Regions from separate parts of the Micromonospora sp. NPDC001898 genome, predicted to be linked through region 1. Evidence: riboswitches for the same ligand, from Rfam matches in the RefSeq annotation. Region 1 holds a riboswitch; each other region holds the start of a gene.

Region 1 (5,572 bases):
GGCGAGGGCGACGTCAACATCCTCTTCCACGACGCGGTGCGCCCGCTGCTCAGCGGCCGGATCGTCCGGGAGTGCGTGAACGCGCTCTGGACCTACACGGCGGTCGACGTGGCGATCCCCTCGGCCGACACGATCATCCAGGTCGACGAGAACGAGTGCATCACCGACATCCCGGTCCGCTCCACCCTGCGCCGGGGACAGACCCCGCAGGCGTTCCGCTCGGGCACCATCCGGGAGGCGTACCGGATCGCCGGGGGTGACGCGAACTTCGCCGCCACCGACGACTGCGGCGTCGTGCTGCGCTACCTGCCCGGCACCCCGATCAAGGTGATCGACGGCTCGGACGAGAACATCAAGGTCACCCACCCGGTCGACGTGCACCTCGCGGACAAGCTCTTCCAGCTCGCCGCCGCGCAGGCACCCCGGCTGACCGACCACCGCTCCTACACCGAGGAGCTGACCGGCCGGACCGTCGTCGTGTTCGGCGGCAGCTACGGCATCGGCCACGAGCTGACCGAACTGGCCCGCCGCTACGGCGCGCAGGTCTTCCCGTTCAGCCGCTCCAGCACCGGCACCCACGTCGAGCGGGCCGCCGACGTCGAGGCCGCGCTGAAGACCGCCTTCGAGGCCACCGGCCGGATCGACCACGTGGTGGTCACCGCCGGCGTCCTGGAGAAGGGCGAACTGGCGGAGATGGACCAGGAGACCATGGACCGGGTCCTCCAGGTCAACTTCGTCGGCCCGGTCACCGTCGCCCGGCAGGCCCTGCCGTACCTGCAGCAGACCAAGGGCCAGCTCCTGCTGTACACCTCCAGCTCGTACACCCGGGGCCGGGCCCGCTACGCGCTCTACTCGGCCACCAAGGCCGCGCTGGTCAACCTGACCCAGGCGCTGTCCGACGAGTGGGCCGAGTTCGGCGTACGGGTCAACTGCATCAACCCGGAGCGCACCGCCACCCCGATGCGCACCAAGGCGTTCGGCGAGGAGCCGGAGCACACCCTGCTCGCCGCGGAGACCGTCGCCCAGTCCTCGCTGGACGTGCTGATCTCCGAGCTGACCGGGCAGGTCATCGACGTCCGGCGGGCGCTGGGCGAGGGGCCCGCCGCGAACGTTCCCGCCCAGGGCGCGCCGACGGCGACCCCGGCCACGGCCGGCTGAGCGACGACGCCCACCGCGACACGGCGGGAGAAGCGGGAACGACATGCGTGGTGACCTGGTCAGGAAGCTGACCGCCCGGGTGGCGACCACCGGCCTGGCGGTGCTGGCGTTCCTCGCCCTCGCGCTGACCGGGGCGACCGGCTGGGGGCTGGCGCTCGCGGTGGCGGCCCTGGCCGCCGCCGGCTGGGAGCGCCGGGTCCGGCCGGCCGCCGACAGCACCGCCGAGTCGGTGCTGCTCGCGGCCGGCATCCTGGTCGGGTACGCCCGCCGGCTCGACGCCGGCTTCGACCCGGCGCTGGCCGCCACGGCCCTGGTGCTGCTGGGGCTGGTGCTGCTGGTGGGGCCGCTGCGGCAGGCCGGGGACCTGGAGATCCGGGCCGCCAACCTACCGGCCCGGTCGTGGGCCCCGCTGGTCGCCGGTCGGCTGGCCGACGCCCTGCTGGTGCTGCTCGCCGCGGTGGCGCTGGTCGCCGCGCTGGCGCTGCCGGCGTACGTCGCCCTGCTGCTGGCGCTGGGCGTCGGCGCGGGCGCCGGGGCGGTGGCCCTGGACCTGGCCCGCCGGCGGTTCCGGCCGGGCACCGGGGGCAGCGCGGTGACCCGGGCGCTGCGGGCGCACCAGCCGGAGTTCCTGCTGCACTTCTCCGCCCCGCCCGGGTCGGAGTACCAGGTCACCATGTGGCTGCCCTACCTGGAGCGGATCGGCCGGCCGTTCCTCGTGATGGTGCGGGAGCCGGAGTTCCTCGCCCCGATCGCCGCGGCCACCACCGCGCCGGTGGTGTACTGCCCCACCCTGAAGGCGATGGACGAGGCGCTGGTGCCGAGTCTCAAGGTGGCGTTCTACGTCAACCACGGGGCGAAGAACAGCCACTGCATCCGGTTCACCCAGCTCACCCACGTGCAGATCCACCACGGCGACAGCGACAAGGCGCCCAGCGCCAACCCGGTCTCGGCGATCTTCGACCGGATCTTCGTGGCCGGCCCGGCCGCGGTCGAGCGGTACGCCCGCGCGGGGGTCGACATCCCGGCGGAGAAGTTCGTCGTGGTCGGCCGCCCGCAGGTCGAGTCGATCGAGGTGCACCGGGAGCCGGCAACCGGCCTGCCGAACCCGACGGTCCTCTACACCCCGACCTGGACCGGCCACCACGCCGACGCGAACTACTGCTCACTGCCGGTGGGCGAAGCCATCGTCCGAGGGCTGCTGGCCCGGGGCGCGACGGTGATCCTGCGCGCCCACCCGTACACCGGGCAGAATCCGGGGTCGGCGCGGCAGCTCGCCCGGCTCACGGAGCTGCTCGCCGCGGACCGGGCCCGCACCGGCCGGCAGCACGTCTGGGGCGCTGCGGCCAGCCGGGAGATTTCCCTGGTCGACTGCGTGAACCGGTCCGACGCGCTTCTCTCGGACGTCTCCGGGGTGATCTCCGACTACCTCTACTCCGGCAAACCGTACGCGGTCACGGACATGGGCGGCGACGGCGACCGGTTCGTCGAGCGGTTCCCCCTGGCCGGCTCGGGCTACGTGCTGCGACGCGACGCGGCCAACCTCGACGAGGTGCTCGGTCACCTGCTCGACACCGACCCCCAGGCGGCGGCCCGCTGGGCCACCCGCTCCCGCTACCTGGGCGACTTCCCCGCCCACCAGTACGCCGAGGCGTTCCTGGCGGCGGCCCGCCGCGAACTGACCCCGACCTGGACCCCACCCACTCCCCGCCCGACCCCCACCCCGCCCTCCCCCGCCCCCTCCCCCCGGTGATCAAGAGGTTCGCGTCAGGGTTGAGGTTGGAGCTGACGGGTTCGGTCACGGCCGCAGTGCCGGCCGGCACCCCGGACGCCGCGGTGCCGGCCCGGGACGGCACCGGGCCCCGGCTCACGGGGAGAGCCGGGGCCCGGTGGGGGGAGGGTGATCAGGCCGAGTAGCCCCTGGTCGCCGCCCAGTGCGCCAGGGCCGTGGTGCTGATCCAGTACGCCGAGGCGGCCGGGTTGGCCGAGTCGGCGATCCGCACGGTACGGCCTTCGTTGCGGTAACCCACGACGGCGATGTAGTGGCCGCCGGGGAAGGAGTGCCAGCCGCCGTCGACGTCGGTGGCGTCGCCGGCGATGTTCACCACGACGCCGCGCCCGGCGCCGACCGCCTTCACCACGTCTGCCTTGAGCCGGTCGATCTGCGCCCCGGTGGCGGCGCCGCCCGGGATCATCCGGGTCTGGTACGGGTCGCCCTTGACCATCGCGTTGAGCACCCGGGTGGTGTCCTCGGCCGAGTTGGTGCCCATCTCGGTGGTGCCGAGGCGGCTGGCCAGCCCGTCCTGGGTGCTCCCGACGCCGGTGGCGGAGAGCGCGTTGCGCACCGCCGCGGGGCCGCAGTAGTAGTAGGTGGTCTGCGCCTGGTACGCGTAGTCGAGAACCTTCGACGACGGCGTCTTCGGGGTGGCCGGCTTCGCCGTGGTCTGCTTCGGGGCCGCCTTGGTGGTCAGGTCGGGGTTCGGCGCGGCCGTGGTGGCGCTCGGCGACGGCGAGGCGCTGGAGGACGGGGTCGCGCCGACCCGGGCCTGGGCGCGGCTGGCCGCGCTGTCGAGGCGGGGTGCGATCTCGGCCACGGCGGCATTGGTGGTCTGCCGGGGGGCGGGGGTGTCGTCGGCGCCGGCCAGCAACACACCGGTGCCGGAGGCCAGCAGGAGCGCCGCGGCCGAGCCGGCGACGACCTGGTACGGGCGCTCGGTGGCGAGACGTCGCAACTGCCGCTTGAGGTGGTTGTTCACGTGTTCCTCCACGGGGATGGGACGGAGAGCGGGGCGCCTGGGCATGCGTCGTCGCACGGTGGCGTGGACGGAGACGTCCACAGCCGGTCAGGTCGGCTCTGGGAAGATGCCCGGTCAGCCGGGCGTACGGGCGGGTGCGCCGGTCAGTTCGTCAGCCCGGGGGCGACGGACGCGGGCACCACGGCGCCGCGGTGGAGGAACAACCGAGGGATGGGGTCGCGCTGCACGAAGATGGCACTCCTTCCGAGACCGCCTACCGGGTTAGCTGACGGATTCGGGCGGGAAGATCGCCCTACCACGGGCCGTGGCCCGCGGATTCACCCCACACGTGCACTGGGTCCCCGGTTCGTGATGGTCACGATTAAGCGGGTCGGCGCGGCGTCGCCTCTTGCGATCGGGTACCGCACCGGACGGGCCGACATTACTGGCCGGTCGAGGCCCTGCCAAGCCCTTCCCACCTGCTTAAACCCTCTCCGATCAGCTTTCTTGCAACACATTGGGAACTGACGCGACTCAATGGGATTACGGGCCTTCCGGGTGCCTTCGGGCGACAACCGGACGATCAGTCTTGATCGTCGGCGAGTTATGTCGGTGGACCCACCCCGATGGGTCGACTGCCCGTTTACCCGGGCGATGTGACCGGCGTCATAAAGAAATTCGGGGCGGCACCGCGACCCGCCCGCGTCAGGGGCGGGTCAGCCGACCCGGGCCGGGTGCCAGCGGGCGGCCGGGACAGTACGGCGAGCCTCCGCCGTCGCGGCCCGGGGTGCGGGCACCCGGACGGGGCGGGCCCGCTCCGCGGCGCGGTACGCCTCGACGGCCAGCACCCGGGCGGCCTCGGCGGCCAGTTCGGCGGCATGCCAGGCGTCCCGCTCCCGGGCCGCCGCCGCCCGGTGGCCGGCCTGCCTCCCGTCCCGCACCGCCCGGGCCAGCACGACCTCCTGCTGGACCGGATGCAGCCGGGGATCCCAGCCGTCCCGGTGCGCGAAGACGTCGCAGAGCTGCCGGATGGACAGCTCGCCGCGCAGGTGGGCGGCCGTGGCCGCGTGGTGCAGCCAGCGCTCCCGGGCGGCGTACTCGGCGGGGGTGCGGGGGGTGCGCGGCGCCGGCAGTGCCCCCGCGCCGGAGAAGCGCCGCGCGGCGGCCTCCGCGTCGTCGTACGCCTGCCAGGACCGATCGAGGGCATCCTGGGCGGCCAGCCACACTTCGCGCCGCCGGCGGGCGGTCTGGGCGGCGCCGGCGGCGGCCACCCCCACCTCCTCGGCGTACCGGCGCAGGTCGACGGCCTCCTCGATGGCCGGGTCGACGGCGGGCGGGGCGGGGTCGGCCACCGGCCGGTCCCGCTGCGGGCGGGCGACCAGGGCGGTGAGGACGCCGAGCGCCACCACCAGCAGCACCGACCAGATGGTGGCGGCCAGCGGCACCTCGACGAGGAACTGGTAGAGAACGATGTCCATGGTCGGCACCTAACGGCGGGTGGATGGGGGAAGCGGGCGCTCCGCGCCACCGGGCGGGGCGCGGGGGCGCCACCGGGCCGGGCGGACGGATCCGGAGGTGAGGTCGCGAGACGGCGGCGTCGCGGACGGGTCAGCCGCGCGGCGGCGCGCGCGACCCGGCGGTCGTCGGGGCGGGGCCGACGGGCATCCGGTGCGCCGGGGCCG
Region 2 (5,572 bases), on a different contig from region 1:
GGGTGAGCGGCGGTCCGGGACGTGGGCTGGATCGCGGCGGCGGCATGGCCCCGCGTCCCGGTCGGCCGGTGGCCGTACCCTCTCCGGTTAGCCCGAGGCGCGGCCCGCGCCCCGGCGCGGCCGTCCGCCGCCGTCTGCGAGGAGCTGCGCGTGACCGACCGGACCACCCTGGAGCAGGAGATCGCCGTCGAGCAACGGCATCTCGACCGGGTGTACGCCCGCCTCAGCGAACTGCGCCGCTCGGCCGCTCAGGCCGAGAAGGACGGCTACCAGCTGGCCCGGGTGGGCAACTTCGGCGCGCTGGTCGAGCGGGACGCGATGGTCTTCCACGCCGCCCAGCGCCGGCACCGGCTCGACGCCGAACACGAGGGGCTGGTCTTCGGCCGGCTGGACCTGCGCGACCGGCAGGTGCTGCACGTCGGACGGCTCGGGGTGCGCGGCGAGGACGCCGAGACCCTGGTGGTGGACTGGCGGGCCCCGGCCGCCGCCGCGTTCTACCAGGCCACCCCGGCACAGCCGCTGGGCGTGGTGCGGCGGCGCACCATCGGTTCCTCGGCCGAGCGGGTGACCCGGATCGAGGACGACCTGCTGGACCCGGCGGCTGCCCCGCCGGACATGGCGGTGGTGGGCGACGGCGCGCTGCTGGCCACCCTGTCCCGGGCCACCGGCCGGGGCATGCGGGACATCATCGCCACCATCCAGCGGGAGCAGGACGAGGCGATCCGCTCCCCCGGCTCCGGGGTGACGATCGTCTCCGGCGGCCCGGGGACGGGCAAGACGGCGGTCGCCCTGCACCGGGCGGCGTACCTGCTGTACTCCGATCGCAGCCGGTACGCCGGCGGCGGCATCCTGGTGGTCGGCCCGTCGGCGGTGTTCGTGGAGTACATCGCCTCGGTGCTGCCGTCGCTGGGCGAGGAGACCGCGACGCTGCACTCGCTCGGCTCGCTGTTCCCGGGGATGGACGCGACGCGCACCGACCCGCCCGAGGTCGCGGCGGTGAAGGGATCGCTGCGGATGCGGCGGGTGCTTGAGCAGGCTGCGCGGGACGCGGTGCCGGGCGGGCCGGGCGAGCTGCGGCTGCTCTACCGGGGCGCGCTGCTCCGGCTGGACCGCCGGGAGTTGGACGGCATCCGGGACCGGGCGCTGTCCCGGGGTGCCCGCCGCAACGAGGCGCGTCGGGCCGGCTTCGACGGGGTGTTCGCCGCGCTGTGGGCCCAGGCCCGGCGGCTGAGCATCCGCCAGCTGCCCGAGCAGCCCGCGTTCGAGGCCGAGATCGCCGAGCGGCCCGATTTCCGCGAGTTCCTGAAGGCGTGGTGGCCCCGGCTGCACCCTCGGCACGTGCTGGGCTGGCTGGCCCGCCCGGACCGGCTGCGCCGGTACGCCGGGGGGATCCTGTCCCGGGCGGAGATCGGACTGCTCGCCGAGGCGTACCGGACGTTGGACGACGAGGGACTCACGATCGCCGACATCGCGCTGCTGGACGAGTTGGACGCGCTGCTGGGCAAGCCGATGCAGCCGAAGCGGGCCAAGCGGGACCCGTTCCAGCTCGCCGGGGGCGTGCGGGAGCTGAGCACGCAGGCCGACCGGCAGCGGGCGGCCCGCGAGGCGGCCCGAGAACGCCCGGAGGACTACCGCGACTACGCGCACGTGGTGGTCGACGAGGCGCAGGACGTCTCCCCGATGCAGTGGCGGATGGTCGGCCGGCGCGGCCGGCTGGCGTCCTGGACGGTGGTGGGCGACCCGGCGCAGACCGCGTGGACGGGCGCGGAGGAGGAGCTGACCCGGGCCCGGGACCAGGCGCTGGGCCGGCGGCGTCGGCACCAGTTCGAGCTGACCACCAACTACCGCAACTCGGCGGAGATCTTCGCGGTGGCGGCGGCGGAGATCCGCCGGCTCTACCCGGACCTCAGGCTGCCCAGCGCGGTGCGGTCCACCGGCGTGGAGCCGGTAGCGCTGACCGTGCCGCCGGCCGAGCTGGAACGGGCCACCGTCGCGGCGGTCGCCACGCTGCTCGGCGAGGTGGAGGGGACGGTCGGGGTGGTCACGCCGGTGCCGCGCCGGGACGAGGTCGCCGGCTGGCTCGCCGGCCTGGCCGCGCCGCGCCTCCAGGTGGTGACCAGTCTCCAGGCCAAGGGCATGGAGTACGACGGGGTGGCGCTGGTCGCCCCGGCCGAGATCCGGGCCGATCCGGGCTCCGGCGTGCGGACGCTGTACGTGGCGCTGTCCCGGGCCACCCAGCGGCTGACCACGATCGATCCGACCGGCTGACCGGCCGGGGCCCCCGTCCCCGGTCGGACGCCCGATTTCACTTGCATACATAGCGATGTGAGCATAAATTAAACCGGGTCCGGATCGGGGACGGAGGGTGTTGGCGTGGGCGCAGGTCATGACCACCACGGCGCGGTGGCGAACGCCGCAGACCGCCACTCAGGGCGACTCTGGGCGGCCTTCGGGCTGCTCACCGCCCTGATGATCGTCGAGGCGGTGGCCGCGTTCGGCACCGGCTCGCTGGCACTGCTCTCCGACGCCGGGCACATGTTCACCGACGTGCTCGGCATCGGCATGGCGCTGGCCGCGATCACCGCCACCCGGCGGGCCACCGCCGACCCCCAGCGCACCTTCGGGCTCTACCGGCTGGAGGTGCTCGCCGCGCTCGGCAACGCCGTCCTGCTCAGCGGCGTCGCGGTCTACGTCCTCGTCGAGGCGGTCCGCCGGTTCGGCGATCCACCCGAGGTGACCGCCGGCCCGATGCTCGTGGTGGCGACGCTGGGCCTGCTCGCCAACGTTGCCGCGTTCGCCCTGCTGCGCAGCGGGGCGAAGGAGAGCATCAACATGCGCGGGGCGTACCTAGAGGTGCTGGGCGACCTGCTCGGATCGGTCGGGGTGATCGGTGCCGCGGCGCTGATCGCCGTCACCGACTGGTGGTGGGCGGACCCACTGGTGGCCGTCGCGATCGGCGTGTTCATCCTGCCCCGCACCTGGCGGCTCGGGCGGGCCGCGGTGCGCATCCTGGTGCAGGCCGCGCCGGAACACCTCCAGGTGACCGCGGTGCACGACCGGCTGGTGGCGGTGCCCGGCGTGGTCGAGGTGCACGACCTGCACGTCTGGACGCTGACCTCCGGCATGGAGGTCGCCTCGGCCCACCTGACCATGGCGCCGGACGCCGAGGTGGGCGCGGTGCTGACCGCGGCCCGCACCGCCCTGCACGAGGACTTCCACATCGAGCACGCCACGTTGCAGGTGGAGCCCGGGGCGTCGGCGGGCCCCTGCGGGCCGACCGGCTGGTGATACCCACGCCCATCAATTAAGTGGTGTAATGTGCCCTCATGCCGGTTATGACAGCATTGACCCACGCACCGTCCGTCACGGAAGCAGCGGGGGTCTCATCCGCACCGGTAAGCTCTCATCCGGCCTCCGCCGGGCGGCGCCCTCCGGCGCCTGCGGTGGCCGCCGCCTAATCGCCTCCTGGCGAGCCGGGGAACCATGTTCGTGGGGTGCATCCGCCTGAGTGGTAGGGATCTTCCGTCCCGAACCCGTCAGCTAACCCGGTCGGCGACTGACGGAAGGACATACGTATGCCAGTAGTGGCACCTGTACGAAGGACCGCCGCCCGGATGGCGGCGATGCTGGTGCTGACGCTCGCCGTCGGCCTCGGGTTCGGGCCGGTGTCCCCGGCCGGCGCGGCCCCACCCACCGGCCTGCGCGCCCCCACGCCCGGCCAGGACGAGGAGGGCGGCACCCCCGCCCTGCGCGCCCAACTCGAAGCGGCCAGCAAGGGCTACCTGGACGCCAAGAGAGCCCTGGCCAGCTCGGTCAAGCGGCAGCAGCAGCTCGGCAGCCAGCTCAAGACCGTCGAGGCGGAGCTGACCGTACGCGGCGCCAAGGTCGACGAGATCGCCGGCGTGGCGTACAAGTCGGGCCGGCTCAGCCCGGTGTCCGCGCTGCTCAACAGCACCAACCCCGCAGGCTTCCTGGACCGGATCGCCGCGCTGGACGCGGTCGCCACCAACGAGGACCGGGCGCTGCGCGACCTGCTGGAGACCCGGGACCAGGCCGCCAAGACCCGGCTGGCCCTCGACGGGGAGATCCGCGAGCAGCGCAAGCAGGTCACCGTGATGGCCAAGCGCAAGGATCAGGCCGAGCAGGCCCTGACCGTGGCCAACGAGAAGGCCAGCGCCAGCGCCAGCGGCGGCGGCGGGGCCAACCGGGGCACCTCCAGCGCGAACGCCACCCCGGCGAAGCGCAACTCCGACGGGTCATGGCCGTCGGAGTCGTGCAGCGTGAACGACCCGACCCCGGCCAACGGCTGCATCACCCCACGGACGCTGCACGCGCTCCAGCAGGCCAAGTCGGCCGGCTTCACCCGGTACGTCTCCTGCCACCGGCCCAGCGGCTCCGGCGAGCATCCCAAGGGACGGGCGTGCGACTTCGCCGCCCAGAAGGGCGGCTTCGGCGGGGTGGCCTCCGGCGGGGACCGCACCTACGGCAACAACCTGGCGGCGTACTACATCCGCAACGCCGACAACCTCGCCGTGCTGTACGTGATCTGGTTCAGGCAGATCTGGCTGCCCAGCAGCGGCTGGAAGTCGTACAGCGGGGGCAACGGGGACCCGTCCAGCGACCACACCAACCACGTGCACCTGTCGGTGTACTGACCGCGCGGCGTGTGGCCCCCGCCATCCGGGGGCCACACGCACAAGCCGTGGGGCCAGGCGGCGGCCCGGCCGCGCCGCTCAGGCGGGCTGAGCCGGGCCGTCCCCGGCGCGGTCCAGCACCTCTCCCAGCCTCCGGGCCAGCCCGAGGTGCGCCGACCGGGCCTGCCGGAAGGCGTACCGGAACAGCGGCGCCGGGGCGGCAAGGGTGATCTCCACGTCGATCCGGACCACCCCACCCGGCTCGTCACGCAGCCGGGTGCGGTTGCGCACGGTGGTGGCCGGCCGCTGCCGGGCCACCGTGACGATCTCGTCGTCGGTGACGACCAGCACATCCGCCTGGTACGTCACCGGGAAGCGCAGCGGCCCGGCGGCGAGCCGGTCGGTGATGGCGTAACTGGCCCGGGCGCCCGGCCGGGGCGGCAGCCGGCGCACCCGCGTGATCAGCGGATGCAGCTCGTCCTGCCGGGCCGGGTCGCCGAGCAGAGCCACCGCCTCGGCCCGCGGGCAGCGGGCCTGAACCGAATACTGGAAGGTGTCTCGCCGAAGCACGTCCCGATCGTCCCCCACCCGGCCCCCGGAGGGAACACCCGCCCCGGCCACGGTGAACCGACCCGTAGTGACCGGCCCACGGTGAACCGACCCGGGGGGGGGTGCCCGGGGCGGGCGGCCGTCAGGCGCCCGGCAGCACCTCGGGGGTGGCGGCGCCGGCACCCGCGTAGTAGGGCTCCGGAGCGCCGAACAGGCCGAGCAGCCCGGTCACCCAGAGCTGTCGGTGCACGAACCGGCTCGGCTCGGTGACGACCAGCTTCACGCTGCTGACCTCGGCGGTCTGGAAACCGGCCACCATCGCGCTGATACCGACGGAGTCGATGAAGGTGACGAGACGCATGTTGAGCTCGATGCGGGCGGGACGCCCC
Region 3 (5,572 bases), on a different contig from region 1:
CGGGCCTCTGGCGGCTCAGGAGCCGGCGGCCTCTCCGGTCTGCTCCCCGGTGAAGAGGGCGAGCAGGTCGCCGACCTGACGGTCCGACTCGGCCGGGTGGCGGAAGTGGCCGCTCGGGTTGACCGTGTACTCGTTGCGCCGGCCCACCCGGGTACGCCGGAGGTAACCGCCGACCTCCAGGTCCGCCACGATCGCCTGTGCGGCCCGCTCCGTGACGCCCACCTCGTCCGCGACGTCGCGCAGCCGGGCGGTCGGGTTCCGGGCGATGGCGAGCAGCACGTGCGCGTGGTTGGTGAGGAACGTCCAGTTCCGGGTGCTCCCGTTCGCGCCAGCCGTCGTCGTCATATCCGACATGCTATGGCGAGGCCGCCCCGCGTACTCCCCTGGGCGGCCGGCTGCCCCTGCGGTCCCGCCCGGATCGGGGCGCGGGTGCCGCTACTGCCGCCTCGGGCACGCGCGCAAGAGCTTCTCAACGTATGAAATGCGTATCACGTAACGCTTGACGTACCTTTAGCTGCGTGTGACGGTGGAGGAACTGGTCGTGCGGCCGAAGGGCAAGGTGGTGGGGCATGAATCATCTGAGCATGTCGATGACTCAGGTGGGGTTGGGGCGGGTTGACCCGTCGCCGACCGCTCTCCCGGGCGATCTCGGCCCGCTCGCTCCGGGCCAGGCCCTCGCGGAGTTGCACGCCGGAAACCACCGGTTCGTCACCGGGGTGCCGCGCCATCCGAACCAGGACGCCGGCCACCGGGCGGCCGTCGCCGACGGCCAGCACCCGTTCGCGGTGATCGTCGGCTGCTCCGACTCCCGGCTGGCCGCCGAGATCATCTTCGACCGAGGGCTGGGCGACCTCTTCGTGGTCCGCACCGCCGGGCACACCGTCGGCCCCGAGGTGCTGGGCAGCGTGGAGTACGCGGTGACCGTGCTGGGCACCCCGCTGGTGGTGGTGCTCGGCCACGACTCCTGCGGCGCCGTGCAGGCGGCCCGGGCGGCGGCCAGCACCGGAACCGCGCCCGTCGGCCACCTGCGGGCCGTGGTGGACGCCGTGGTGCCCAGTCTTCGCCGGGCCGCCGAGCGCGGGGTCGAGGACATCAACGGGATCGTCGACATCCACATCGCGCAGACCGTCGAGGCGATGCTCGCCGACTCGTTCGTGCTGGCCGCCGAGGTCACCGCCGGGAGGTGCGCGGTGGTCGGGATGTCGTACCGGCTCAGCGCGGGCGGGGTGCGGACGGTGGCAGCGGTGCCCGCCGGCTTCGCCCCGGCCGTCGCCGTGGCCCCGGCCGTCCCCTCCGCCGCGGCCCCGGCCGCCCAGGACGCGCCCACCCCACCCCCGGGAGTCACGCCGGCCAATCCGGCAGCCCCGGCCGCCGCCTGAGACGCTCGTAGGGCCACGACACGGCGAGGGCCGCCCCCGCGGGTGTGCGGGACGGCCCTCGGTCGCGTGGCGGCGGCGTCAGAGCAGCGACATGTGCACGTGGTCGGTGTGGTCGGAGGGCCCGCTGTAGGACTTCCAACCGGTCGCCGGGAACCATATCTGCCGGTTCCAGATGACGTAGTAGATGCCGAGCCGGTCGGCGTTGCGGATGAGGAACGCGGCGAGGTTGTTGCCGTACATCCGGGTGTCGTTGTTGTGCCAGGGGGAGAAACCGCTGTTCTGTAGCGACCAGTCGCAGGCCCGGCCCTTGGGGTGCTCCCACGGCCCGCCCGGGCGGTAGCAGCCGACGAACCGGTGGAAACCGGCCCTCTTGGTCTCCTTGTACGCGTGCAGCGTCCGGGGGGTGATCGTGCCGGAGGTGGTCGGGTCGTTCTCGGTGCGCGACTCGGGCCGCCACTCACCGTCCCCGGTCCGGCCCGGCGCCATCCGCGCGACCGGGGAGGTGGCGTCGACCAGGCCGCCGGTGAAGCCCTTGCCACCGACCAGTGCGAGGGATTTCTCGGCGTCGTGCTGCTTCTTCGCCATGATCGCGGTCTGCTTCTGCTGCTCGCGGATCTCGGCGTCGACCGCGAGCTTGGCCTGCTCCGCGTGCTTCTTGGCGTCGTTGACCTCGCCCAGCTTCCGAGCGTTGATCATATTGAGCTGGTCGAGGGCGGTGGCGCGCTCGACGAACGAGTCCGGGGCGCCGCTCTCCAGCAGCATCGCCATCGCGCCGATCCGCCCGGTCCGGTACGACTGGGCGGCCATCTCGCTGATCTGCGGGGCGAGCGCGTCCAACTCCTGTTCGGCCCGCTTCACCTCCAGAGCGAGCTGGAGCTGGCGCTTCTTGGACTTGTCGAGCTTCGACTGGGCCTGGGTGTAGTCCCGGTTGGCGGCCTCGATGACGTCGGTGATCAGCTTGGGCTCGTCGTCCTCCTCGTGCCCCGAGGGTTTGGGGGTGGAGGGCGCGGCGAACGCCGGGGCGGCCGGCCCGGCGAGGATCGCCAGCGCGGCGAACACGGCCGCCACGGGTGCCAGCCAGCGGCGCAGGGGTGCCGTCACAGTTTTCCCTTCCATCGACCGCCGGCCGGGTTAGCTGACGGGTTCGGGGCGGAAGTGGCCCCTACCGCTGTCGCGGATTCACCCCAGGTACCTGGATCCCCGGCTCGCCTCGCGGCGATTGGGCGGCGGCACCGCAGGCGCCGCTGCGCGCCTTCGGCGGTGACCGGCAGCGAGGTTACCCGACAGCCCTCGTGGGGATCTACGTCCGGATGCCGACTAAAAGCGTTATTTTGCAATTGCTTTCGGTAGTCAGTGACGCGATTCTCACCCGTGACACCACTCTCGGTCGCGCTGTGAAGTGTCACCATGTGCTGTCCGTGCTCCCTTCTCGGCCGGCCCACCGGGCCGGGGAATCGGTGGGGCGGGCCGGCCCGCCGGGAAACCGGTCGTCGGGCCGCCCACCGCTGAGCGCCTCCAGCGCGAGGTCCGGCTCCGCCGGGTGCCGGGCTGCGCCGGGGGTACGCGAGGCAGGCACGTCCCCGTCGCCGCCCGGCCGGCCGGGCCCGGTCGCTGCGGCCCGACCCGCTGCGGTGACCACTGCGGCCAGCCCGGTCGTCAGCGGTACGGCGGCGATCAGGCCCAGTGTGGCGACGGCGCTGCGGACGATCTCCTGCGCCATGAACTCGGTGGTCAGGATCTCGGTCACCGGGCGGGAGTCGGCGGTGAGCAGGAGCAGCAGCGGCAGCGACGCGCCCGCGTACGCCAGCACGATGGTGTTCACCGTGGACGCGACGTGTGCCCGGCCGACCCGGGTGGCCGCCCGGTAGAGCTGCAACCGGGACAGCCCCGGGTTGGCGTTCGCCAACTCGGTCACCGTGGCAGCCTGGGTGACCGTGACGTCGTCGAGCACCCCGAGCGAGCCGATGATGATGCCGGCCAGCAGCAGGCCGTGCAGGTCCACGTCGCCCCGGAACATCGACAGGGTGGTGGCGTCCTCGCTGCCGTGGCCGGTGAGGTGGGTGGCGGCGGCGGCCAGGGTGCCGAGGACGCCGGTGAGCACCAGGCTGCCCAGGGTGCCGAGGACGGCGACGGAGGTCTGCGCGCTCACCCCGTGGGTGAGGTACAACACCACGAACATGATCAACGCCGAGCCGACGATGGCGATCAGCAGCGGTGACCCGCCGGCGCCGATCCCGGGCAGCACGAACGTCAGCAGGATGGCGAAACTGGCGGCCAGGCCGGCCAGGGCGGCCAGCCCTCGCCAACGGCCGAAGGCGACGATCGCCAGCGCGAACACCACCGCCAGCCACACCAGCGGGGTGCCACGCTGGTGCTCGGCGATGCTGTAGGCGCTCGTCGACGGGTCGGCCGGGTCGGTCAGTTCGACCAGGACGATCCGGTCGTCGACGGCGACGGTGGGCGCGCCGGGGCCGGTCGGGACCGGCGTCCCGACCTGCTGTCCCGCGTCCGGCCCCTGCTCCACCCGGACGGTGACCGTGCCGCACGGGCCGTCCTGCGCGCCCGGCCCAGCCTCGCCCTCCGGCGTCTCCGGCTGCGGCGGGCACGCCTCGGTGACCACCCGGGTCACCGTGCCGTGGTACCGGGGCACCGCCGGGCTGCCGTCGACCTGCGGGCCCCCGTCGCGGGGCCAGAGGGCGACTGCCGCGATCACGGTGATCACGAAGAGCGGCACCACGGTCGCGACGAGGACCCGCCGTACCCCGGGAGGGGCGGGCGGGGCCGGTCGGGTGTGGTCGGCACCCATCGACGGTCTCCAAACGGTGTGTCAGCGCGGGGTGCGGCCCGGTGGACCGGGCGGTTCAGCGTTCCCGTCGTCCGGCCCGACCCGTCGGGTCGGACTCGCCGGCGAGAAGGTTCCCCCGGTGTCCGTGGCGTCACGCACGGACAACGCGGGGCGGGGCGGTGCGGCGGCCCGGCACCGGCCGCCGGGTCGGTGCCGCCCGGCGGCGGGGTGCGCGGGCGGTCGGTGCGGAATCCGGACGACCATCGCCCGAAATGGTAGCCATCCCCACCTGGGGAACGCAGATCGCGTGCCCGATCGGCCCGCCGGACATGTCCCGACTGACCTCCGGGTCGATCGGCCCGCCCGGGTGCGGGGGCCGGTAGCCGCACCGGCCGGGACCGGTGGGCGGCGGTGCGACCGCTCGTGGCGTGTTCGGCCCGGGCGTTCGGCCGGACCGGCTAGCGTGGACCGGGTGCGGACGGCGACGGTGCTGACTGCCGGGCGGTGGGCCCGGCTCACGCTGATGATCTGCACCCTGGTCGGGCTGGCCGCGATGCACACTCTCGGCCACGGCGCGCACGGCGGCGGTGGCCACGGCGGTCACGACCGGGCCGGGTCTCCCGACGCACACCCGGCCGCCTCCTACCGCGCCACCACGACGGGCGGCGCTTCCGCCATGACCGCCATGACGGGCGCTGCCCTTCCGGTGGCCATCGGCGCGGCCCTCCACGCGGCCGGCGCTGCCTTCCATCCGGCCGGCGCGACCGGCGCTGCCCTTCCCGTTGTCGACGCTGGGGCGGGCGCCGTGCTCCGCGCCGGCGTGACGCGGGTGGGCGCGATGCGGGTGTTGCCCGGGGGGTGTCCGGTGGCGGGGTGCCCGTCCGCGCGGCTGGTGCCCGCCGGCGATCCCGGTGCCGGCCCGCCCGGCTGGAGCATCTGCCTGGCGGTGCTCGGCGCGCTCGCGGTGGCGCTGTTCGTGGCCGTGCTCCTGCTCAGCGGGGTGCGGTCGGTCGGCCCGTCCGCCCGTCGGCACGCCGGGCCGCCCGCCGGTCCGCGCGCCCCACCGCCCCGGCCGATCGGCCTGTGGCTGGCCGAGATCTCGGTGTCGCGTACGTAGGACGCCTCGACGCGGGCGCCCGGCCCCTGCTGCCGGCGACCCGTGTCCCCGTCCTGCCCGCGTACGCACTCGACATCGAAGGATCCAGACCGTGACCACTCGTACGATCGCGCGCCGCGCCGCCCTGGCCGGCGGGGCGCTCATCGCAGCCCTGGCCCTGAGCGCCTGCGGCTCCGCCGACCACACCTCCTCCGGCCACGACACGCCGCCCGCCGCGACCAGCGGCGCACCGGCGAGCGGGTCGGCCACGTTCGGCGACGCCGACGTGATGTTCGCCCAGATGATGATCCC

What was found. A riboswitch is a leader RNA that binds a small molecule or an ion and turns the genes downstream of it on or off. The one in region 1 is predicted to bind cyclic di-AMP.
Region 2: another riboswitch for cyclic di-AMP. It lies ahead of ACFYZF_RS28195 (coiled-coil domain-containing protein); the one in region 1 lies ahead of ACFYZF_RS11470 (C39 family peptidase).
Region 3: another riboswitch for cyclic di-AMP. It lies ahead of ACFYZF_RS17290 (coiled-coil domain-containing protein); the one in region 1 lies ahead of ACFYZF_RS11470 (C39 family peptidase).

What each region holds. Positions count from the first base shown of each region.
Region 1 is NZ_JBIATC010000004.1:203,950-209,521, reverse strand. It holds gene ACFYZF_RS11480 (D-ribitol-5-phosphate cytidylyltransferase) at 1-1,158, shown strand, start outside; gene ACFYZF_RS11475 (CDP-glycerol glycerophosphotransferase family protein) at 1,202-2,908, shown strand; gene ACFYZF_RS11470 (C39 family peptidase) at 3,060-3,923, opposite strand; cyclic di-AMP (ydaO/yuaA leader) riboswitch at 4,147-4,289, opposite strand; gene ACFYZF_RS11465 (hypothetical protein) at 4,607-5,368, opposite strand; gene ACFYZF_RS11460 (hypothetical protein) at 5,499-5,572, opposite strand, start outside.
Region 2 is NZ_JBIATC010000024.1:50,723-56,294, forward strand. It holds gene ACFYZF_RS28185 (HelD family protein) at 151-2,268, shown strand; gene ACFYZF_RS28190 (cation diffusion facilitator family transporter) at 2,374-3,288, shown strand; cyclic di-AMP (ydaO/yuaA leader) riboswitch at 3,442-3,571, shown strand; gene ACFYZF_RS28195 (coiled-coil domain-containing protein) at 3,576-4,655, shown strand; gene ACFYZF_RS28200 (SRPBCC family protein) at 4,734-5,204, opposite strand; gene ACFYZF_RS28205 (STAS domain-containing protein) at 5,326-5,572, opposite strand, start outside.
Region 3 is NZ_JBIATC010000006.1:382,218-387,789, forward strand. It holds gene ACFYZF_RS17280 (helix-turn-helix transcriptional regulator) at 16-354, opposite strand; gene ACFYZF_RS17285 (carbonic anhydrase) at 591-1,379, shown strand; gene ACFYZF_RS17290 (coiled-coil domain-containing protein) at 1,458-2,480, opposite strand; cyclic di-AMP (ydaO/yuaA leader) riboswitch at 2,484-2,615, opposite strand; gene ACFYZF_RS17295 (YibE/F family protein) at 2,782-4,185, opposite strand; gene ACFYZF_RS17300 (hypothetical protein) at 4,637-5,281, shown strand; gene ACFYZF_RS17305 (DUF305 domain-containing protein) at 5,373-5,572, shown strand, end outside.